Regions from separate parts of the Christensenella sp. MSJ-20 genome, predicted to be linked through region 2. Evidence: riboswitches for the same ligand, from Rfam matches in the RefSeq annotation. Region 2 holds a riboswitch; each other region holds the start of a gene.

Region 1 (8,043 bases), 850 kb from region 2:
ATGACACCGCACCGTCAGCACCTGGCCGGGATAGATCAGGTTGGGGTTGGCAATGTTGTTAAGCTGTACCAGATCGGCCACGGTGGTACCGTAGCGGGCCGCGATGGCCGATAGGGTATCGCCCCGGCGGACGGTTACCTGGATCCGGGTGCAGTCGGGGGTGGTGGGCTCAGGATCGCTGGGGCTGGGCACCGGAGTAGCGCCGTCCAGGAAGATATCCCGGGTGAATTGATCCCGATCCACATTGCCGGATATGCCGGGAACCCGCCCGGTGCTGGTGTACTGCCAGCCTATCCAGGAGCGCCATTTGCCGTTGTCCCCCGGTTGGAATACCCCGTAATGGGCCACCCAAAGAGGATATTGCTGGGCTAGGCCGGGGCTTAAAATGGTGCGGGCGGTATAGGTGTTGGCGTACACCACGCCGGGTAGGCCGGATTCCTCTGTCATGACCTCCATAAAGGCCAGGGAGATGGCGTTGACCTCCTGGGCCGACAGGCCGTCGAAGGTTTCAAAGTCCATGGCCAGGCGGCAATCGGGAGAGGTTCCGGCAATGACCGACAAGAAGTAACGGGCCTGCCGCTGGGCCTCGGCTACGGTGGTGGCGGTGACGTTGTGGTAGAATCCTACCTTCAGGCCGGCGGCTTTGGCCCCCTCGTAGTTGCGCCGAAAGTAGGGATCTTGGTTGGTTCCATAGCTGGAACGGATATATACCACCTGGATGCCGCTGTCCCGAACCTGGTTGAAGTCGATGGCTCCCTGCCATTTGCTGACGTCGATCCCCTGATAGATGGTGGAATCGGAGGGCGGGAAGGCCAGGGCGGAAACGGTGGTCAAGCAGATACATAAAACCGCCAGGATGATGGCGGATAATTTTTTGAGTTTGTGTTTCATGGCTTCCTCCATGTTGGATTGGACCTTGGGTCCATTTCATACTATGAAAAAGCACCTTATGGGGTGAGCCATGGTTTGGTGCCGCCTAAAATAACGGCTGTTTCCTGCGCTTACGCCGACGCTGTAAACGCTTATACTTTGGATTCGTCAAGGGCTAAAAGAAAAACAGCGCCCACGGGGGCGCTGTTTGATCCGTGGCTGCGGGCTATCCCTGCAGTTCTTTTTCGATGCACAGAAGCCGGTTGTACTTTGCCACCCGGTCGGAGCGGCAGGGAGCGCCGGTTTTCATCTGTCCCGCGCCGGTGGCCACCGCCAAATCGGCGATGAAGGGGTCCTCGGTTTCCCCGGAGCGATGAGAGATCACCCGGCCGAATCCGGCATCCTGGGCCATCTGAATGGCGCTGAGGGTCTCCGTGAGGGTGCCGATCTGGTTGGGTTTCACCAGGATGGCGTTGGCAGCCCCTTCCCGGATGCCCCGGCCTAGGCGCTGCGTGTTGGTGACAAAGAGATCGTCCCCCACCAGCTGTACCCGGTCTCCAAGGGACTGGGTCAGGGCTGTCCAGCCTGCCCAGTCCTCCTCTCCCAAGCCGTCTTCGATGGAAGCGATGGGATAGCGGCGGCAAAGGGCCTCCCAATAGGCGATCAGCTCCTGGGCGGTATGGAAGGCGCCCCGCTTGGGAAGTCGATAGCCGGCGCCGTCCTGCCATTCGCTGGCGGCGGCATCCAGGGCTAGCTTCACCTGATCTCCGGGGCGATAGCCCGCCGCCTCGATGGCCAGAAGGATGATGTCGATGGCCGCCTCGTCGGAGGGCAGGTTGGGGGCAAATCCGCCCTCGTCGCCCACGCCGGAGGAAAGCCCCTTTTGGGCCAATAGCCTGCCCAGGGCGTGGTAGATTTCGCTGCACCACCGAAGGCCATCGGCAAAGCAGGAGGCGCCCGATGGCAGGATCATAAATTCCTGGATGTCCACGTTGTTCTGGGCGTGGGCTCCGCCGTTGAGAATGTTCATCATAGGCAGGGGGAGTTTATCTCCAAAAACGCCCCCAAGATACCGGTAGAGAGGCAGACGCAGGGCGTCCGCCGCTGCCCGGGCTACGGCTAGGGATACCGCCAGGATGCCATTGGCGCCCAGGCGGGATTTGTTGTCGGTGCCGTCCAGTTGGATCAGGGTTTGGTCGATGGACCGCTGGCAAAAGGGGTCCAGGCCTATAAGGGCGTTTGCGATGGGGCCATTGACGCCGTCCACCGCGCTTAAAACCCCCTTACCCCCGTATCTATTGGGATGCTTATCCCGCAGCTCATGGGCCTCGAAGGCCCCGGTGGAGGCACCCGAGGGGGCCATGGCCCAGCCCTGGCTGCCATCGGTGAGCCATACCTCCGCCCGGACGGTAGGGTTCCCTCGGGAATCCAGTACCTCCAGGCCTTGGATGCGTTCGATTTTAGGTGTGCGCATGGGTTTCTCCTTCCTTATATCAATTTCCACTTAAAGAGCAGGACGCCGGCGATCATCAGGCCCAGCCCCACATACTTGCTCCAGCCAAAGGCCACTTTCTCGGCGCCCATGAGCCCGAAGGCGTCGATAAGGGCCGCCACGAAAAGCTGGGCGATCAGGATCACGGAAATGGCGATGGTGGGGCTCAGGTTTTTGATGCCCACCATCACGGTGATGGTGATCACCAGGCCCAGCGCGCCGCCCAAAAGGTATAGCTTGTTGACGCTGCCTAGCTCCTTCCAGTTGCCGTTTCCCAGCACCAACATTGCGATGATGGACAGGACAAAGGCGGTGCCCTGGACGAAAGCGTTGGATTCATACAGCCCGATGCCCTCGCTGAGCCGGGTGTTCATAACACCTTGAATGCTCATGGCGGCTCCGGCTATGATGCTCATGATTACTCCTAACATGGAATCACCTCGGGTTTAGTATGGCTTTGATCCCCGCCTTCATACCAAAAATTGTGAAAATGCCCAAAACGCGAAAAGCCCCCATGACCGGGGCTTTTCATGGAAAACAGTTATTGCTCGCTGCGGTGCCCATCGTGGGTAGCGAAAAAGGAAAAACAGATCAGGGCAGCGATGCCCACGAGGGTATAGATGATCCGGCTGACGATGGCCGCCTGACCGCCGAAAATCCATGCCACAACGTCGAACTGAAAAATTCCGATTGCGCCCCAGTTCAGACCGCCGATGATCAGCAGGGCGAGGGCAAGTTTATTGAACATTGTGATTTCACTCCTTGATATAAAATGTGGTGCTGAAGATTCCGTTTACATTGTTTGCAGATGCCGCCATCCATATGCTGGGGAGTAAAGGAAAACAAAATGTTTTTTTCCAGTTTTAAGGGATGAGTTGCCCTGACCCTATGCAAAACGCTTTTACCATGGCATACTATCAATCGTAAGGCTGAAAGGAGCGGATCGAATGGAATCCATGGTGGTGTTTTACGCCTGTGATGATTTGACGGAAACCACGGCGTTTTACCGGGATCTACTGGGGTTGCCCGTTTGGCTTGACCAGCCCGGCTGCCGCATCTTTGACACAGGATACGGATACCTTGGCTTTGTGGAGCGGGAACGGACGGTGGAAGCATATCAATGCATCTCTTTTAATCTTAAGGATCGGGCGGCTGTGGATGCTCAGTACCAGCGGCTAAAGGATGTGCTTTCCTGCACGCAGCCTCAGCTTCACCAGCGTTTTCCCGTCTATTCCTTCTTCGTAAAGGATCCCAACGGCTACACGGTGGAATTTCAAAAAATTACTCAACCATAGAGACCCTGTATTGAGAATACCCTTGGCTGGATATCCTTTATCCAGCTTTTTTTGTTGACCCTTGACAACATATGGGTGGTTTGGGTTACACTGGGAAAGCAAAACTATACAACATAAGGAGGAATTTTAGCTTGTATAATTTCACCTATGACATCGGGACGGTAGTGCATTTTGGCAAGGGCCAGATTGAAAAGCTCCCAGAGGCTGTTTTGCAGTATGGCAAAAAAGCCCTGCTCTGCTACGGGGGAGGAAGCATCAAGAAAAACGGCATCTATGACGCCGTCACCCAAGGCTTTTCCCAGGCGGGCATCCAGTGGGTGGAGCTTTCCGGCATCGATCCCAACCCTCGGGTTACCTCGGTGGCCGAGGGAGCAAAGCTTTGCCGGGATAACGACGTAGAGGTGGTGGTGGCCGTAGGCGGCGGCAGCACCATCGACTGCGCCAAAGCCATCGCCTGCGCGACCTTCTACCAGGGAGACCCTTGGGATCTCATTACCCAGAAAGCGCCCATTACCAAGGCATTGCCGGTGCTGTCGGTGCTGACCCTGTCTGCTACCGGTTCCGAAATGGATTGCGGCGGGGTGATCAGCAATCTTGAGACCAACGATAAGATCGGCTTTGGGGCTCCCATACTGCGGCCCAAGGTATCCATTTTGGACCCCGAATACACCTTTAGCGTATCCAAGTACCAGACCGCAGCCGGCACAGCCGATATCATCTCCCACATTCTAGAGGTATACTTTAGCAGGGAGACCGATTTCTATCTCAATGACCGGCTGTGTGAAGCCCTTTTGAAAACCGCCATGCACTTTGGAAGGATCGCGGTGGAGGAGCCCCAGAACTATGTGGCCCGGGCCAACCTCATGTGGACTTCCTCCCTGGCCATCAACGATCTCATCAGCTATGGCAAGGGCTGTGCCTGGTCCTGCCATCCCATGGAGCATGAGCTATCCGCCTTCTTTGACATTACCCATGGCGTGGGACTGGCTATTCTGACGCCAGCCTGGATGGAGTACATTCTTTCAGACGTCACCGTGGACAAGTTTGTGGAGTATGGTGTTAACGTGTTTGACCTCCGCTCCGAAGGAAAAGACCGGTACGATGTTGCTCGGGAAGCGATCGATGCTACTCGCCAGGTGTTTGTGGAGATGGGTATTCCTACAAGGCTGTCGGAAGTGGGCATTGCCCGGGAGTCCCTTTCGGCCATGGCCCAGAAGGTGGATCTTCCCGACGCCTATGTTCCCCTGGGCCCCAGCGACGTGCTGAAGATCTATGAGATGTGCTTCTAAACGTAAAAAACAGCGGCGAGAGCCGCTGTTTTTTGATAGAAGCAGAATATTATAATCCGTACACTTTGCTTTGATCGGTCTCCCACCACATAACAAAGGAGCGGGTCTCCCGGCGGAAGGTAACGCTGCCGTCGGAATTCTGGGTGAGGAACCGGTCCAGATTGGCCCGGTATACGTCCATTTTGCCAGGGGCCACGGTGCCCAAGCTGACCATCTCGGCATAGGCCTCCTCTCGGCAGCTAAAATCCCGAGTGAAGCCATCGGTGAGGATACGGACGTTGGGGTCGTAGCCCATATCGTAGACCATGTTATAGGTGACGTTATAGCCAACCCGCCGGTCCATGGGGAAGGGACCGCGCCGTTCCTCCTCCTCGGAGCAGCCTACAAAGATATCATGAAGGATGTTGGGAATGCTGGGGGCATTGGCCCAGGCCATGATCACCGCGATGCGCCGGGCAAAGCTGCTGAGCTTGCGCAGGTTCTGAAGTCCTACCGAGCGGGACGCGATGACGATGTCATGCTGCTCCAGATCCCGTCCTAGTTCAGCCGTCTCCCAGTCCAATAAACGGGGAGTGAGGTTGGTGACCCCAGCGTCCTTGGCGTTTTGGATGCAGTGATTCAGCATTCGTTGTGCGGAATCCACCGAGGTAACGCTCTTGGCCCGCTGGGCCATGGGAACGGAAATGCGCCCGGGGCCGCACCCCACATCCAAGACGGTGTCGGTGGGGCGGGTTTCAAAGGCATCCAAAAATCCCACGGTATAGCTCTTTTCCATGGCGGCCATTTGCTTGTACATATCGGCCGCCCGGTCCCACATGTTGCCCTCCTCTTTTTGTTGGGGCGGGGCCATGGGAGGCCGGTTTAAGCGCTGCAATTCCTGCCAGTTGATAAGCGGCTGTTTCATTGGTGCGATCCCCTTTCATAAAAAACTAAAAAACGTCCTCTCCATCCAAAAGATGAAGAGGACGTGAGTTGCCGGTCGCTGCATCCATCTTTTCGGGGCGGAAGGCCGGCTCTTTTCAAAACCGACCCTTTGGCCCAGCTCCATATGGCGACAGGCCACTTAGGGGAATGGGCTCGAAGGATAGAAACGATTTCTCAATGGTGCTTGTACAGTATCATAGGGATTCCGGGATGTCAATCCGTCCAGCCTTTTGAAAGGGATCGTTCCGGCTGAAGTGTAGCCGTCTGCCGCTGCTTTTCATATCCTGTAGTGTGACAATTGGAGGTGGTATGTGTGACCATGCAAGCCATTGTGATCGGCGTACAGAGAAACCGTCTGCTTGTGCTGGATCTGGAAACGCGGCAGCGGGTAATCGTCCACACCCCCCATGCCCATCGGTTCCGCCAGGGCAATGTGGTTCGGATCCGATACAACGGTGTTATGACAAGAAGCATCCCGCCGCAGATCACTGCGATCAGCATTTTTGCGCTCCCATGGGGCGGCCCTTGGTGCAACGCCAATACCTGCCGGTAGCGCCCTCCTCAGGCGGGAAACAGATCCTCTTGAACCATTGGAATTCCCTCGGAAGCCGTCGGCTTTCGGGGGTTTTTCATGTGGGCTACCAGAGGTTGGGCGTGATGACCCGCTCCGCCTCGGGAACTCCGTTGTCCACCAATAGATTGCGAAGGTTGGTCAAAATGCCGCAGTAGGTTTCAAAGAGAAGATGGGCAAAGCCCTGCCGGTCGTCCTTCTCCAGACAGGAGAAGATCCGTACGGCCAGTTCATTGGGGGCGTCCGGAAAAGGGCTGTTCCGCCGGTAGAGATAAATGCCCCCGTAGAAGATATGGTCGATCTTTTGCAGGATGACCTTGAGCGGGTAGAGGGGGACGTTGTCCACCACGTGGCTGGTGAGATCGGCCAGCGAGATGCCCTGTGGCTGCGAAAACGCCTTTTGCAGGGATTGCCGGGTTCCGTCAAAGGCCGACAGGGCGATTGGGCGAACGATCAGGGCCATAAACTGAAGGGCGTTGAGGTGCAGCAACAGCCTGGAATGATTTGTATTTTTGATGCTGGCGGATAGATCCAAGGTTAGAACTTGGGTCCCCCGGCCGTTTTGCGTTTTAACAAATCCAAGGTTGTTTAGAATGGAGAGCGCCCTGCGGACGGTATGGACCGATACCCCGTATTCCTCTGCTAGAGCCCGCTCCGACGGCAGATAGGAGCGGTAAGCGTATGTGCCAAAATTGATCCTTTCCGCCAGATCCCGAGCAATTCGCTGATAGTGCTGATGGATGCCATAGCTGGTGTTCCACGAGAAATAGCGGCGGGGGTCCATGGGCTCCTGGGGGTACTGAACGGCAAGGTGCTGCATGCAGCACGCAACGGAATTGGCGATGGAATGATAATGCGCCCGAAAGCTGTTTTGAATGGCATAGGTGTTGCCGCTTCTCACCGCGTCCAGGATACGGTTAAATTCTTCCTTTTCCTTCTCCTGGGGAAAGAGTCCGGTTTCGGTAAGATATTCCGTTAAGAAGGAGGTTTCCCCATGTAGTTCTAAAGCGGAATGCACATCGCAGAAAAAGGGGTTTCCAGAGGATTTCAGAATATCATGAAAAAAGCGGGCGGGGATTTTCCAGCCGTTGGAGGTTAGGTTGGGGCGCCTTGCCCACCTAAGGATGTCGTCGTAATGATCCAGGTTGATGATATCGGTAAACTGGCAACTAAAGGTGAGGAGATCGGGCATTAGCGCCTCCATGGATCGATAGATCTCTAAGATAGCATCTCTTTGACCGGCGATTGTTTGTAGCGCCGTATGCTTTTGCTCTCTAAACGGAACTCTATAGACAACCACCGCCCTCTTTCGCTCCTCGGTGTGAATAAGCCCTTCCTCCCGAAGCCGCATTAAAACGGTTTTGATGGTTCGGATTCCCACTCCGTAGAGCTGGTAAAGCTGCCGTGCAGAGGGCAGTTTGCTGCCATATTCCCGCTGCCCCGATAGAATTTGACGTCGCAAATTCTCGTAGACGAAGGCAAATCGGGTTTGTTTTCTTTCCAAGCTTACACCTCAAGTCGCATATTTTTTGGACCTATATGCTAATGTGCCCAAATTCCCGTTGTTTAGTCATAATATTACCATTAAAATAATAAACTAAT
Region 2 (8,043 bases):
GCTTCCATGCAAGTTTAAAAAACATTTGTATATTTGTATTCTCTTGCATATACCAATAATACGTAGGAGTGTACTGCACTAATTTTTTTATATAAGTTTTAGTACAATCCCAGAATTCCACTCCAACTCGCTGTTGATAATCTCCAACCCACCACCACTTTTTATCATATAGCTGACGCATTGTATTTAAAAAAGAGTGCAAAGCTTCATCACTTCGTAGCGCATTGTTCCCAATTAATAGTTTATCTTCTAAATCAAACACACCATTTGGGCAATGTAAGAAAACGTACTCAAACGTGTCATTTCGCGCTTCGTATCCTCGAAACTCAGAGACCAAGTCAGTAATCACAGATGAACCTGATCCCATATATCCTATAGGAACTACCAACTGATGCATAAGCTCACCTCAGAAATACTTTTATTAATTTCTTAGTATACCCACAATTGCACAAAAATACCGAAAAAATGGGTCAGATATATGTTTATATTCTACCCGATTCTATGTACATCAGCAACTATGAAAGCAAAGGGCTCAATTTAAGTGCATAAAATTAATTTATTATTTTAACACCATTCTATCCCAAAAACAATCAAGTAACCCAATCGCCTATTCCATCTTGGTCAAGCAGGCATCCCGATCTACGGCATTCACATGGACGATTTTCACGTCCACGCGATAGACGCTGGAGAGCAATTGCTCCGTCAGCACCTGGCGGGCGAGGCCCGCTGTCATCCTGCCCTCTCGGTCCAAAACGCCCACGGTATCGTCCAGCATGATGGCATGATCAGGGTTGTGGGTGGTCATGACTACAGCATAGCCCCGTTGAGCTAAGGCACGGATCATCCTTATCGTCCGCAGCTGATTGCCAAAGTCTAGGGAGCTTGTGGGCTCATCCATGAGGATAATCTTGGGCTCCTGGGCAATGACACGGGCAATGGTCGCCTGCTGGCGCTCTCCCCCGCTGATATCGGTATAGGGACGATCCCTAAGATGCTCAATTCCCATGATTTCAAGGGCCTGATCCGCTTTTTCAAAATCCTCCTGTTTGGGGAGCTGCATGGTGCTGATATAGGGGGCGCGTCCCATCACCACAAAATCCCGAACGGTATAGCCATAGGTGGGATCCTGGCTTTGGGGTACATATCCTATCCACTGGGCGACTTCCCTGCGGGAAAGGGTATGCATGGGCTGCCCGTTTAAGAGGATTTCTCCCTTTTGAAGGGGAAAGAGATTGGCCAGGCAGTTGAGCAGAGTGGATTTCCCCGCGCCATTGGGACCTAGAATGCAAAAGACTTGTCCCGCTCGCAGAGAAAAGCTGACGTCTTCAAAAATCACAGGGCCGTCATGATATCGAAAAGCTCCCTGTCTTATTTCCAGCTGTACATTTCCTTCCATCATTTTATCCGCATCCTCTGTTTGGTAAGCATCCAGGCATATAGCGGCGCACCGATGAAACTGGTTACGATACTGAGGGGCAGCTCGGCCACCGTCACGGTACGGGCAAGGGTATCCACCACCACCATAAAGGCCGCTCCCATCACCAGGGAGAAGGGGATGGCCTGCGTATTGTTTGGGCCGGCCAGCATCCGGCTAAGATGGGGCACCACAAGGCCCACCCAACCGATGGTCCCGCTGATGCATACAGCACAGGCCGTCAAAATGGTGGAACAAAGCACCATCAAGCCCCGAACCGCGCGTATGTTGACGCCCAGGGTCTTGGCCTCTCCGTCCCCCAAGGACAGAAGGTTGACCCGCCAGCGCATGCGCAGCAAGATGACTGCGGCAACAGCCATGGCAGGGAGGACAGAAAACACATCCTGCATATTGGCCCCAGCAATGCTGCCCATGGTCCAATAGGTGATCTCCGCCAGCTCGGTCTGGGGATCGGCAACAAACTTGATGATACCCATCAACGCTCCAAAAAAGCCGCTGACGATAATGCCCGAAAGTACCAGCACCATGGTGGAACGATTTTTTAAAAGCCGTGGCAGCATGGTGGTCATCAGCACGGCCAATAAGCCGGCTATTAGGGCCAAGATTTGGATGCCGGTGCCTCCCAGGCCCAATAGAATGGCTATGGCTGCTCCCACGCAAGCGCCTGAAGAAACGCCCAATAGATCGGGGGATACCAGGGGGTTCTTAAAGATTCCCTGATAGACCGATCCCGAGAGAGACAAAGCGCCTCCCACCATGGCTGCTACCAGCATACGGGGCAGGCGGATCCGAAAGACCACGTTTTCCATGGTAGGCGTCCAGGTGGATTCCATGGGAATGATACGGGAAAGCAGGATCTTAACAGCCTCCAAAGGCCCGATACCATACCGTCCCACGCAGAGAGAGCCGATGCAAACCACAAGGGCTATCACACATACGGGTATGAAAAAGTGGGAACGCCAAAGGGCGTTCTCACTTTTTCTTTTGCTATGTTGCTTTTGGATTTCCATAAAGATGCTCCAAACTTATTCTATTGGGGAAGCAGCTCGGTGCGCAGAAGCTGATCGACCTCCTCGTCGGTAAGCTCGCACTGTTTGAAGTCCTTATAATATTTCTTGGTCTCTTCCTTGATATCGAAGGAAACCTTGTCGGGATGCAGAATGGTTGCGGCCCACAGCGCCTGCAGAGGGGTATCGCCGCACAAACGGCCCCACCAGAAACAGCCCTTGGGGATGCAGTAAATCCTGTTTTCCTTGACGGCGGTGATGTCCTGCCACTCGGGGCTGGCCTTCAGAGCGTCACGGACTTCCACAGCGTTATCCCCATCGATCATGATATAGTCGGGGTTGGTGGCCAGGATCTGCTCAGCGGTAACGTCCTTCAAGCCCATGCCCTTGCCTAAGGCCGCAGTGGAAAGCTTGCCGCCAGCGTAGTTGATCCACTCTTCGATGATGCTGCCGCCGCCAGCGCCGGAATAGAGCTTGGTGGTATCGGAGGTCATGATGTAGTGAACAACGGGCTTGTCCTCCTCCTGAACGTCCTTCAGGTCTTCCGCCAGGGTGTCGGTAACCCATTGGGTGTAGTCCACCAGAGCCTTAGCACGCTCCTCGTATTCGCCGCCCAGGATCTGGCCCAGGATGGTGGTGGATTTCTGGAAGCCCTCATAATCGGTATACATGAGGTTGATGGCGTTTACCCCTACGTCCCGCAGCTCCATCTCCTTTTCGGTGCTGGTGACGATGACCATATCGGGGTTCAGCTCCAAAAGCTCCTCAGCGGTGGCCTTGGAATAATCCGGCAGATCAGCGATTCCAGGGAAAACCCGTTTGCTCCAATCGGACACAGCAGCGGGATGTCCAGAAACCAGCAGCTCGCCGGCGCCCAGGTTAAATAGGTTGTCCGTAGCGGCAGACCAGGTATCCACGATGGTCTTCACTTCCTTGGGAAGGGTAACCTCCACTCCCCCCATGCCAGTTACGGTCTGGGTCTGAGCCTCTTCAGAAGCAGGGCCGCCGCAGCCGGCGGTCATGAGCATCAGAGCGGCCAGCATCAGCGCCAGCAGAAGGCTTGTCTTCTTTTTCATTCCGTCCTCTCCTTATCCTTAAACATTATTTTACAGCAGCCATAGGCCACGGCTGTAACAAAAAAAGAACGCGCAGAAAAATCCACGCGTACAGAAAACTGCGCCGATCTTTCTTTTCAAACACGGAAGGCGGCGCCGTTTCCGGCGCAACCCATTGGCAGCGGACCATAGCCCATCGGGCGGTAGGCGTCGCTTGCTTGAAAAATCGCGGTATGATTCGTATGGTTCACTGGGTCAGGTTGGAATCATAGAAGGCCCCTGGCCTCTGCGGTATAGAGATCCGCAACAGGATTATGGTTTAACATTCGGTCCTTGGCAACCAAAACGGTACAAGGAGCGTTAGCATACTGCAAAAATAGACTGTCGTGCCCGACGCATAGGCCTACCACAACGTTGAACTCGGTATTGGCCTCGTTAAGCACCATGGCTTGGCCGATAGGATCACAGATAGCCCGCGGTTTGACCTTTTCCGGCGGATGAAGCCGTCCATCCGGGCTCCGGAGATCCCTGCGCTCGGGAAGGGATTCCCGCATGGGGCAGGGCCCGATGAGCTCCTCACTGGAAAATCCACCCACCTTGCAGCCGGCCGATACGGTTTCAAAGCCTTCTTTTTTGAACAGGGCATTGACGATCCGTCCCTCCCGCAGCATGCCGCTGCAATAGGCGATGCCGATGGTATGATACTTCATCAGCCTGCAAAAATTAATGGTCTCCATCAGCCGGGTCAGACGGGCAAAGGATTGCCGCATGCTCTCCACGGAGGCCTCATAAAAGGTATGGATATCCGGCTTCTGATACTCGGCCAGAATGGCGTCAAATAACGCCTGATCCTTCATGGGGCAATCCGCACCGCCAGGCTGTTTACACTGAACCTGACAGTTCTGAACGAGACACTCCGCGCAATGCATAGGATACTCCTCCTTCATCTTTCGACACAATTTGCCAAAAGCATAGCCATTCTATCCCATTTTCAAATCTCTGGCAAGGGGACTACTGCCGGGCGACAGCCCCTTTCTCTTTCTAAAACATGAAATACGAAAGCCGGATCTCCTCAACGGCACATCCAGTTCTTCCATTAACGGCACTGGCTAGCGCCGCTCCAACTCCAAACGGCGCCTGGAGGATTCACAAAACCGCTCCATGAGCCGCTCCTCATCCTCCTTTTTGATGGCCTCCTTCAATTCTTGGAATTGCATCTCAAAGTCCTCCATGGCCAATAGCAAATTCTCCCGGTTCCCCAGGAAAAGCTGGGACCATAAGGGCCCGTTGATATTGGCGATCCGGGTCAGCTCCCGGTAGCTGTCCCCCACAAAGGAGCTGGTTTCCTGGGGATGGCGATCGCTGTTGATAAGGGCTACCGCCAGCACATGGGGCAGTTGGGAGGTAAAACCGATCATCCGATCATGCTCCTCCGGCGAGATGCGTCTGATCCTGCCAAACCCCAGCTCCCGAACCAGATCTTCCACCAATCGGATGCTCTCTTCCCGGTTTCCCGGCCGGGGAACGATGAGATAGTTGGCCCCAAGGAATACCTCCGCACTGGCAAAATCGATGCCCTCTTTTTCCCTTCCGGCCATGGGATGGCCTAAAACAAAGTCCACCCCTGGAGCCAGAAGGTCATCCAGTTCCCGGCATAGAGGGCCTTTGACGCCGCTAACGTCGGTAAGGACGGTGCCCGGCCTCAGGCAGCTTCCATGCTCCCGTAAAAAGGCAGGTACATCCTTAGGATACACCGCCAATATGGTAAGATCCGCGCGGGGCAGTACCGCCTCGGGATCGACGCTGCCCTCCCGAATCATTCCTCGGCAAAGGGCCTTTTGGATGGTATCGGGATTCCGGTCCACTCCAAAAACGGTGTGGTCGCTTTTCTCCAACAGGGCCTGGGCGAAGGATCCCCCAATAACCCCCAAGCCAACAATGGCAATGTTCATGTCCGTTTTCCTTTCAGATGGTGGTTCAATGCGTAAAGCGCCAGGATATAGCCGTATTCCCCCAGTCCGCAGATCTGGCCCAGACAGACCGGCGCCGTCACCGAGCGGCTCCGAAACTCCTCCCGGGCGTGGATATTGGACAGGTGCACCTCCACCGTGGGGATGGATACCGATTGAATGGCGTCATGGATGGCATAACTGGTATGGGTATAGGCGCCGGGATTTAGGATGATCCCATCCACCCCGTCATGGTAGGCCTTCTGAAAAGCATCGATGATGGCGCCCTCGCAGTTGCTCTGAAAAAACGCCATCGTATGGCCCAGCTTCCGAGCCTCCTCGTCTATCCGAGCGTTGATCTGCTCCAGTCCCACGCTGCCGTAAATCTGCGGCTCCCGAATCCCAAGAAAGTTCATATTAGGGCCGTTGATCACCAATAGGTTCATCCGATTCCTTCCTCCTTCAGATAGACCAGGATGGCGGCCACCGCCGCCTCCTGGGTCGCATCGTTTTGAATCACCGCGTCCCCGGCCGCCCGGTACAGGGAATAACGGTCCGCATAGAGCTGATACAAGCGATCCATTCCATCCCGCAGCAGCGGACGGGTGGATCGGTCAATATCCCCAGCGATATGGGCCAGGGGCCTATCCAGGAACAACACAGGCCCACCGGCTTTCAGAGCGTCAATGTTGCCAGGGGTTAGGACTACCCCCCCGCCGCAGGCCACTACCGTAGGCCTGTCAACGCTGGATAAGCGGGCACAGACCCGGGCCTCCCATTGGCGGAATACCGGCTCCCCTTGGGAAAATAGCTCTGGGATGGTGCGTCCCGCCATATCCTGGATGGCGTCGTCCATATCCACAAAATCCCATCCCAATTCCCGCGCAACCAGCCTTCCCAAAGTGGTCTTCCCACTGCCCGGCATACCAATTAGAGACAGGATCATCGCCGATGCCTCCCCTCATGCAGAGCGCCCCAGGCCTCTTTATAGGCCGCTTCCCCAATCCTTTGGGGAATGTCCCGCTCCTGCCAAAGCTCCTGTGCCCGCACCGCTTGGCTTACCAGCATCCAAAGCCCTCCACAGGTGCGCTTGCCCAGCGTTCGGCCCAGTACCAGAAGCTTGGTCTCCAGAGGATTGTAGATTAAATCCACAATATCCTCATGCCGCTCGATGACGGTGGGCCCCACCGGGCAGGCGTCCGTATGAGGATGCATTCCAACGGGGGTACAGTTGACCAGCACATCCCCTTCCCAGCGTTCCAGTTCCCGGTAGGAGCGTTCCCCCTCTCGTGGCGTGCGGCTCACCAGGGTCACCTCCCCACCTCCATCCCGGATGGCCGTGGTCACCGCCCGGCTGGCACCTCCCGTTCCCAAAACGGTAAACCGCCGGCCGGACACGCCGATGCCCTTCTGCGCCAGCATGGCCAGAAATCCATGGTAATCGGTATTATCCCCGTATAATAGTCCATCCCGCAAAGCGACGGTATTGATGGCCCCGATGCGTTCTGCCTGGGGAGAAAGAACATCCATCTGCTCCATCACCGTCCGTTTATAGGGGATGGTAACGTTGACTCCGCGGATGCCAAGGGTCCGGATAGCTTCCCCAAGGCCGCCGATGCGGCCGCGGGGAACCTCTATCAGATGATAGGTGCCGGGGACGCCCAACTCCTTTAAGATGCGGGTATGAATCAGGGGGGACAGGCTATGGCCCAGAACCTCCCCGATCAATCCATAACATTCCATAGATGCTCACCAATCCTCACAACGACTGTGGTTTTTAGCCGCCTAAAGTTCGTCCTCCCATTTTATGGGCCTGATAGATTCCCAGCAGCCGCCAATGTTCGCTTAGGGACTGGGCAACCATTTCCGCCTCCTGGAAGTTCTCCCCCAAATCCCCGGAAAAATCCCCGTAAAAGCGGTATTCAAAGGGGCGGTGAGGGATGGGCCTCGACTCGATCTTGGTCATGTTGATGCCCCTTTGGGCAAAGACAGTCAACAGCTGTGCTAGGGTGCCCGGGCGGTTCTTTAGGGTGAATACCGCCGTGGCCTTGTTCCCCGGCCCCCTCATGGGTTCCCGGGTCACCACCAAAAAACGGGTGTTATTGTCCCGCACATCGTTGATGGCCTCCGCTAAAATCGTAAGACCGTAGAGGCTTGCCGCCCGTCGGCTGGCAATGGCCGCCCGGGTTTGGTCGCCGCACTCGGACACATATTTGGCGCTGGTAGCAGTATTGTAATAGGGAATCAGCCTCCACCCAGGGTGGGTATGGAGGAACCCCGCGCACTGAGCGATCCCCTGGCTATGGGAATAAACCTCCCGGATGTCGTCGAGGCGAGCACCCGGCAGAGCGAGAAGGTGCTGCTGCACCCCGATGACCCGCTCCCCCACCACGCTGAGGTTATACTTCTCCAAAAGGTCATATACCTCAAAGACCGATCCTGTGGTGGTGTTTTCCACCGGCAGGACCCCGCAGGGGACTTCCCCACCCTGTACCAGCTGGCAGAGCTCCTCAAAGGTATCGGTTCGCCGGACGGGGGCCTCCTCCCCAAACAGTTCCCGGAGGGCCTGTTCTGAGAAGGACCCCGGAACTCCCTGA
Region 3 (8,043 bases), 110 kb from region 2:
AAATTCCATCACAACAACCCCTTTAAAATGATTTAACGCCGGAGAACTGCGGCGCCCACAGATTGCAGTTCGGTGGAATCGTTCCCTAATATTCAGATAAAATCCCCTCTGGATAATCCAAGATTATCCTTTTTTCAGAGGGTTGACAATAGGCAAATATAGGAAACGGAGGGGAAATCCCCTCCGTTTCAATTTCAGAATCCTGTAACTACTCTAAAATCAAATCCCCAAAGCCCGAACGCTCGTGGAAGCCGGGCGTGGGGTTCCAGGTCCCTGCGTGGCGCAGGTCGCCCTGGGCGCACACCGTAAAGAAATTCCCCTTGATCCTGCTGCCAGAGCCCAAGCCGGTACAGCCGTATACCTGGTTCAAGATGGCAAATGGAATCTCATAGGTCAGCTCCCAATACTCCCCATTGTAATCCGCAGGATCCGCCACCGTGCTTTGGATATGGAACTCCTCCGGCAGGATATGCCACAAACGCCCCCGGGGCTTGATGTACCCAAAGCCCAGGAGCAGTGCCCCCAAGACGTTGGTTTCAAAATTCATGTAGTCCTCCCGAACATCGGGATAGGGGTTCAAGAAAAACTCCACGCAGCTGTTCTCCGATACGGGATCGTTGTAATTCCGCAGGGTACCCAGGATAGCGGGCTCCTCGGCATGGAATTTTACATAAAACCGTTCCCCATCATGGCACACCTTGGCATAGGCCTTGGGATAATATTCCTTCTCATTGGGGGAATAGTTGGTAATATCCGCCTGGGGGATATCCTCCCAGGGGACGTTCGCTCCAGCGGGAATCTTTTTGATAACATAGGTATTCACAAGCTCCACTCCCTTACGGTTTCATTCCGATTTTCACTGCCCTTATCCTATCACATTTTGGAGGAATCTTCCACAGGCTCCTGGGATACCACCACATACTGCCGGGGCAACTGGATACCCGCCCGGTCAAAGGCCAGTTTCACATCCCGGCGGATCTCACAAAGAGCAGTATAGCCCAAGGCTGGGCTTTCCGTCCAAATGGAGGCCCGAAGCTTCAGGGCGTTTCCATCGATATCCACCAGCCGGACCGGCACCTTGGGCTTGCCCTCGGCCAGTTCTTCCTCCGTCCGCTGATCCAGACAGAGGGGATGGCGCTCCGCGATGTCCCTTACGGTTTCCATGGCCAGCAGCAAATCGGATTGGCCCGATATGGCAATGTCAAAGAAGTTGCAGAATCGGTCCCCCACCACATCGGTGTTCTCGATGACCATCTTATCCAAAACGCTGTTGGGCACTACGATCAGGGAATTGTCAAAGGTTCTGAATTTGCTGTACAGGATGGTCACGCTCTCGGCAATGGCCGTTACCCCAATATCCCGCAGCTTCACCCGATCCCCTTCCGCAAAGGGCTTCGCGGTGGAGATCAAAAGCCCGCTGACGAAGTTGCTGAGGCTCTGCTGGGACGCAAGGCCAATAAAGACCGCCACCACGCCGGACCCGGCCAAAAGGGAGGTCAGGAATCCCCTAAGGGGCTTGATCTGGTATAGGATGCCCAGAAGGGCAAAGAGGATGATCAGCGTCCGAACGATGGACTGCAAAAAACGCAGGTTGGTGCGGCGGGATCCCATACGCTTTTGAATCCCCCGGAAAATCCGCCGGCTGATCCATAGACAGATCACCGCCAAGAGGGCGATGAGCAGGGTGTCGATCAATGCTTGCAGGGCGCCGCCCTCAAACCACCCATTGAGGGATTCCCAAAACTGTTCCATTTGTTTCACTCCATCAAAAAATGCCTCTGCCATAGTAGAGAGTATGCCAGTATAGTAACATGATTCCCCAAAAAAGGGAAAGGACCATGTCCACCATACACGGTCCTCGCATGCCCCTTACAACGGAATATAATATACGCAGATGCATATATCCAATCTCAGTACCGCGCCGAACAAAAAAGGCTTTACGATGTGTAAAGCCAATAAACCCCTACTTGGGTTTCTCGCACTCTTTTCCACACCGGGAGGCATAGGTGTTTCCCCCTATACCCTAACGACTTTTGGCCATAAACGCGAGGTTCTTAGGCGTTCAGTTCAGAGCAGTATTTAATTTGCTCTTATCATAGCATCCCCCTCGGTTTTTTGTCAACCAATCCCACGATATTTTCAGCAATCGATTTAATCAATACAAAAATTATCTAATTTTTGTATTTCCTTATCGCATAGGGCTTTTGCCCCATTGGATTATTTCAATGACGGAGATCCGTGTCCTCTTTCCAAATACCAGTCCTTGCTCAGAGATGCCGTCCTAATCAGCCCATGGCTTCTGAAAATCCCCAAGAAAATGCCGTCCATTTTAGAACCCAATATCAAGCGGTTCCGGTCTCTACAAAATAGACAGCAATGTAATATCATCGGCCGTATGAATGATCTGCCGAAACAGCACTGCACCTATCAGATATAAAAAAGAGCGTCCCACAGCATCCCGCCCGTGTTCGCAAAACGGCTGAACCAAACCATTGTGGAGTTTCTTTCATCCATACCCTAAAACGTCCATTTTAGCTTTTCACGAGGCGATTCCCCTGGATCGAAGTTTCTTCTCTCCGTGAAAACCTCAGACGCATCCATCACAATTCCAACTTCCTGCATCCCGGTCAATCCGCTCAAAAGAGCGTCTTTCATCCCAGAACAATATAGAGTCCCTCCATATTCTGGCATAGAGAATCCGACACGCGTAAGCCCCAGCCTATTCCGTTCAAATTAGAAAAAGAGGCCCGCATAAGCGGGCCTCCATGAAGCGAGCAAGCCTATAAGCCGAGTTCTGTCGTGAATGACCATCTATCTAGGCCCTGCGTCACCGCGGGGCTCAAGCAGTTACCCGGAGCGTGACGGGCCGCCACAATTGCTCCCTATCAACCTTGCACCGGATGGGGTTTACATAGCGGACAAGTCGCCAGGCCGCTGGTGAGCTCTTACCTCACCTTTCCACCCTTGCGTCCCAAACGGGATTCGCGGTATCTCTCTGTTGCACTTTCCTTGAAGTCGCCTTCACCGGACGTTATCCGGCATCCTGCCCTATGGTGCTCGGACTTTCCTCGAGCAAACGCTCGCGGTCATTCAGCCTACTCGCGTCATACCTATTCCATGAAGAGAATCCTGCCGCAGCTCTCGCACTCGATGATCCCCTCCCCCTCCTTGATCTTCCGAAGGGTCAAGCTGGGAATGGTCATATTGCAGCCGCTGCATCGATCCTCGTTGACCTTGGCCAACGGGTTCAGCCGGTTTTTCTTGATCTTCTTATACTCCGCCAAAAGCGCGGGATCGGTGATAAATTTCTCCTTTTCCGCCACAGCAGCCTGCAGGGCGTTAAGCTCTCCCTTGGCCTCGTCCAGTTCCTTGTCATGGAGGGCCTTGAGCGCGTCAAAATCGGTCTTGGCCTTCTGCATCTTCACATAGGCGTCCTTTAGGACCCCTTCCGCCCCATAGGCCAGCTTGCTGATGTCATTGAGCTCCTTATTCAGCCCGTTTAACTGTTTGCTGAGGGCGTCCATTTCCCTGGAAATCCGGCGAAGTTCCTCCAGATCCTCATCGTCCCCCAGGTCGGTGAGGTCCTGATCCAGCATGGCAAATTCCTCCATGGCCTTCCGAATATCCTCTTGAATAGAGGCGGCATTCCGCTGCCCCTTTAAGAGATCCTCCTCCAGCTGCTTTATCTTTTTCTGCTGCTCCAGCAGATAATTCCGCATGGCCAAAAGCTTCTTCCGGGTCTGGGACTCCCGAAGCTTCCGTTCAAAGCGGCTCAGATTGATGTCGGCTGCCTGGTATTCCCATAGCGCCTGATAAATTTCATTACCCATTCGCATCGCCTCCCAATATAGAAAGGAGCCTCCATAGGCTTTGCCTATACCGCTCCAGAATAAACATCTTTACTCACCTTAGAAATGTGTATTCGCACATTATATTGTAGCCTACCCAGCTCATTTTGTAAACGGCTGGCCATGGAATCCATAAACCATTTCTCGGTATCAAAGTGCCCCGCCTCCAGGATGGACAGGCCCATTCGCCCAAAGGTCAGAGCAGAATCATAGCTGGCCTCTCCAGTGATAACGGCCTGAGCTCCCGCCGCCAAGGCCGACGGAAAGGCGGTGCGGCCGCTGCCACAGGCCACCGCCAGCCGGCGGATGATCCCCTCCGGCTCTCCCGCATATTTGACGCAGGTGGCGTCCAACCGCTCCTTGGTATGCTGGGCAAGGACGGACAGCGTCATAGGAGGGATATCCCCCACCAGCCCGTATCCGTCTTCCATAAGCACCTGTGGATCCCGAAGGCCCATCCGGCAGGCCAGCTCCCAGCATAGCCCCCGGGGAGCCACGTCAAAGTTGGTATGCGCCGCGATGAGGGAAATTCCTCCTTCGATCAAACGCCGTAGGATGGCCCCATCCCCCTCCTGCTCCAGGATATGCTTTGTGGGGGAAAATAACAGCGGATGATGGCTCACGATAACCTCCGCCCCCAGCCGGCGGGCCTCCTCCACCACGGAAAGGGTGGCGTCCAGAGCAACCAACACGCTGGTCACCTCCCCCTCCCGATCCCCCAGGATCAGGCCGGGATTGTCAAAGTCCATGGCAAGAGCAAAGGGCGCGATGCCGTCCACAATCTCCACCAGTTCAGATACCTTCATCTTCTGCCTCCTCCAAATAGTGCCGGATGGACCGAACCATCCCCTGTGAGAATCCATAGGCTTCCCCCCGGATCTCTCCCCTCTCCATGGTGTATAGGATACTCTCGTGAACCTTCAGTCGATGCCGGGCGTAGCTTGCCAAAAGCGACGGTCTTTTTTGAAGGTTTACCGGCCCCAGCTCCTGTTCCAGTGCCGAAAGACGGGGGCTCTCTCCCGCCTCCGCCCGGATTATGGCATAATGCCGTCCGTTTTCAAAACAAAGGGCCTCATCCCGAATCACAAATCCGTGCTCCGCTAGATACCCCCGTACCAGCCCTATGCTGTTGTTGGGCTGCAGCACCAGATATTCCTTTGTTCGGGCCTGAGCCCAGGCGTTCTCCAACAACCGGACGATGAGTTTTCCCCCCATCCCGGCAATGACCACCCCTTGCGCTTCCCCAGCAGGCAACAACCCATCCCCCACCAGGAAATGGGCTTGGTCCTCATAGCCCTCTTCGCGAAACAACCGCCGGGCCTTGTTGAGGGACGGCTCGCTGATGTCGATCATCAAGGCTTTCTTACACAAGCCCTCTTTCAAGAACCCAAGGCCAATCTGACCATGATCGCACCCCACATCGGCCAGCACATCGCAGGGGGATGCCAGTGCCAGCATACAAGCGATTCGCTCCGTCATAATAAAACCGGCGGACGCAGCCGCCGGTATCCCTCCTGTCCCCATCCGGTCATCTTTGATCTCTCGCCCTATTCCTTAAAATTCTTGTAGGCGTTATGCAGGTAATAATACGGGACCGCCAGCAAAACCGCATTCACAAGAATCAAAGCGATATCATTTTTCACATGGAGGAAGGCAATCAGCTGTGGCACAAACAACAACACGCCTAGGATCACGGTCAAAAGGGATTTTTTCTTGGACAACAAGAGCCCAAGCAACCCCGCCAACACCTGAAAGGCTTGTCCACCATAGGTCAAAACTAGAATCCCCAGCGCCTTTTCAGGATCCAGGCCGGCAACGGTAACATCCCCCGCGCCAATCAAAAAATAAGTGGCGACAGCGGATCCCGCCCCCAGAAGGATCTGGATCACGCTGGCAATCCGCAGGTGCTTTGTCCCGCTTCTCATCCCACAATTCCTCCTGAATCAACCGTTAAATGATGCGCCCTACTCCAGAAAATCCCGCAGCTTCTTGCTGCGGCTGGGGTGACGAAGCTTTCTTAAGGCTTTGGCCTCGATCTGACGGATGCGCTCCCGGGTAACGTTGAACTCCTTGCCAACCTCCTCCAGGGTTCGGGCCCGGCCGTCGTCCAGGCCAAACCGCAGGCGCAGCACCTTTTCCTCCCTGGGGGTCAGGGTATCCAGTACCTCCACCAACTGCTCCTTTAAAAGGGTAAAGGCGGCGGATTCCTCGGGCACCGAAGCCTCGTCGTCCGGAATAAAATCCCCCAGATGGCTGTCCTCCTCCTCGCCGATAGGGGTTTCCAAGGAGACGGGCTCCTGGGCGATCTTAATGATCTCCCGAACTTTCTCCTCCGGAATGCCCATGACGGCCGCAATCTCGTCGGGCATGGGATCCCGCCCGTATTCCTGCAAAAGCTGCCGGGTAACCCGTATCAGCTTGTTGATGGTCTCCACCATGTGAACGGGAATGCGGATGGTCCGGGCCTGGTCCGCGATGGCCCGGGTGATGGCCTGGCGAATCCACCAGGTGGCATAGGTGGAAAATTTGTAACCCTTTTGATAATCGAACTTCTCCACCGCCTTAATGAGCCCCAGATTTCCTTCCTGGATCAGATCCAAAAACAGCATTCCTCGGCCCACATACCGTTTGGCGATGGACACCACCAATCGGAGGTTGGCTTCGGTCAACTCCTGCTTGGCCTCCTCATCCCCCTCCGCCATGCGCTTGGCGATGGACACCTCCTGCTCGGCGGTCAAAAGGGGCACCCTGCCAATCTCCTTTAAGTACATCTTGACGGGGTCGTCGATGTTGATTCCCTCCGGGATGTAATTGGCCAGCTCCTCCTCGGTAACCTCTTCCTCCTCCAGGATCTCCTCTACCGGTGGTTCCGCGGTCTCCTGGGCAATGCGGATGCTGCTGGCCTCCAGCTTGTCCAGGATCTCCTCGATCCCCTTGCTGGCGGGTTGGGTATCCCCAGCGGCGGCGATGACCTCGTCAGGGGTCACAGAGCCGCTTTCCTTTCCCTTCTCCACCAAATCCTCCATAACGGCGGCATTCTTGGCGTTCTTTTTTTTAGTCTTGGTTTCGCTCACTTGACGACCTCCTGGCGGGAAGAATCCCATTTTTCAACTGGTCCATTTCCTTGTTCCATTCCATATAGAGGGAGAGCAGACGCCTGCGCTCCTCTCCCTGAAGCGTCTTCATCCGGCCGGTCAGGGCGTCCGCCTCCCGCTCGGCCCGGGCTAGCCGAACCCGGATGCAAAAGTCCTGTAAACTCTTCTGATTCTGAATCCCGTCCAGGCTTTGATTCAAAATCTCCGAGGCGGCAGCAGCCGATTCCCCGTCCGTTAGACGCATCAGCACCTCGGCGGGGCCAGCACGGTCCCCCAACTCCTCGATGATGGTCCAAAGCGTCCGATGCAACGGTTCGGAAAAGTCCTCCGCCTCCACCCGTTCCATGGCCCACTTGGCAAAGGACGGATTCGCGGCGCATAGCCCCAGCAAAAGCCGTTCCGGCCCGGTATCCCGGGATTCTTCCCTAATCATAGTATTGTGAAAACGCTGGTTTGTATTCCCTTTGGGGGCGGTTTCAAAGGTCTGGCGCTGTAAAGAGGCCATGGAAAACCCGGTCATCTGTCCGATGCGCTTCAAATACCGCTCGGCTTCCACCGGTTCCAGTCCCCGCACCATGGCGGTTCCCCGCTTGGCAAACTCCATCCGGCCGTTTTCGCTTTCCATATCCAGCTCCCGGCGCAGCATTTCCAGCTTGAACTCCATCAGGGTATAGGCCTTCTCCATGGCGTCCCGCATGCCCACCGGACCGTATTTTTTGACGAAGTCATCGGGATCCAGGCCATCAGGCAGGGATACCACCCGCACATCCAAGCCTTCTCCATCCAAAATTTCCAGTCCCCGCAGGGTAGCGGCCTGGCCGGCAAAATCCCCGTCGTAACAGATGTACACCCGATCGGCAAATCGCCGCATGAGCCGCGCCTGCTCCTTGGTCAAGGAAGTCCCCAGACTGGCTACCACATTGGGGATGCCAATGCCGCTTACCGAGATCAAATCCATATACCCTTCCACCACGATAAGCTCTCGGTTGGACGGGAATTTCTTGTGAAAGTTCAACCCGTAGAGCATCTGACGCTTGTTATAAACCGGCGTATCGGGGGAGTTGATGTACTTGGGGCCATCCCCCTGGATCACACGGCCC

What was found. Region 2 has a riboswitch for molybdenum cofactor ahead of KP626_RS03705 (ABC transporter substrate-binding protein). Riboswitches for the same ligand answer to the same signal wherever they lie in the genome.
Region 1: linked by a shared signal. The riboswitch ahead of KP626_RS07995 (class I SAM-dependent methyltransferase) and the one ahead of KP626_RS03705 (ABC transporter substrate-binding protein) in region 2 are both predicted to bind molybdenum cofactor.
Region 3: linked by a shared signal. The riboswitch ahead of KP626_RS03155 (mechanosensitive ion channel family protein) and the one ahead of KP626_RS03705 (ABC transporter substrate-binding protein) in region 2 are both predicted to bind molybdenum cofactor.

The regions. Positions count from the first base shown of each region.
Region 1 is NZ_CP076563.1:1,563,885-1,571,927, forward strand. Features, by position in the region: gene KP626_RS07965 (LysM peptidoglycan-binding domain-containing protein) at 1-891, opposite strand, end outside; gene eno (phosphopyruvate hydratase) at 1,097-2,344, opposite strand; gene KP626_RS07975 (DMT family transporter) at 2,359-2,793, opposite strand; gene KP626_RS07980 (DUF378 domain-containing protein) at 2,904-3,110, opposite strand; gene KP626_RS07985 (VOC family protein) at 3,310-3,657, shown strand; gene KP626_RS07990 (iron-containing alcohol dehydrogenase) at 3,789-4,946, shown strand; gene KP626_RS07995 (class I SAM-dependent methyltransferase) at 4,996-5,850, opposite strand; molybdenum cofactor riboswitch at 5,921-6,041, opposite strand; gene KP626_RS08000 (hypothetical protein) at 6,184-6,423, shown strand; gene KP626_RS08005 (GntR family transcriptional regulator) at 6,509-7,945, opposite strand.
Region 2 is NZ_CP076563.1:716,812-724,854, forward strand. Features, by position in the region: gene KP626_RS03690 (sulfotransferase) at 1-397, opposite strand, end outside; gene KP626_RS03695 (ABC transporter ATP-binding protein) at 608-1,399, opposite strand; gene KP626_RS03700 (FecCD family ABC transporter permease) at 1,396-2,445, opposite strand; gene KP626_RS03705 (ABC transporter substrate-binding protein) at 2,466-3,518, opposite strand; molybdenum cofactor riboswitch at 3,612-3,733, opposite strand; gene KP626_RS03710 (DUF1847 domain-containing protein) at 3,764-4,426, opposite strand; gene KP626_RS03715 (prephenate dehydrogenase) at 4,607-5,449, opposite strand; gene aroQ (type II 3-dehydroquinate dehydratase) at 5,446-5,892, opposite strand; gene KP626_RS03725 (shikimate kinase) at 5,889-6,392, opposite strand; gene KP626_RS03730 (shikimate dehydrogenase family protein) at 6,389-7,189, opposite strand; gene pheA (prephenate dehydratase) at 7,224-8,043, opposite strand, start outside.
Region 3 is NZ_CP076563.1:611,167-619,209, forward strand. Features, by position in the region: gene KP626_RS03145 (MFS transporter) at 1-9, opposite strand, end outside; gene KP626_RS03150 (carbohydrate-binding family 9-like protein) at 209-823, opposite strand; gene KP626_RS03155 (mechanosensitive ion channel family protein) at 874-1,752, opposite strand; molybdenum cofactor riboswitch at 1,966-2,085, opposite strand; RNA gene rnpB (RNase P RNA component class A) at 2,768-3,102, opposite strand; gene KP626_RS03165 (zinc ribbon domain-containing protein) at 3,111-3,830, opposite strand; gene KP626_RS03170 (Nif3-like dinuclear metal center hexameric protein) at 3,875-4,654, opposite strand; gene KP626_RS03175 (tRNA (adenine(22)-N(1))-methyltransferase) at 4,641-5,306, opposite strand; gene KP626_RS03180 (hypothetical protein) at 5,396-5,773, opposite strand; gene rpoD (RNA polymerase sigma factor RpoD) at 5,813-6,874, opposite strand; gene dnaG (DNA primase) at 6,903-8,043, opposite strand, start outside.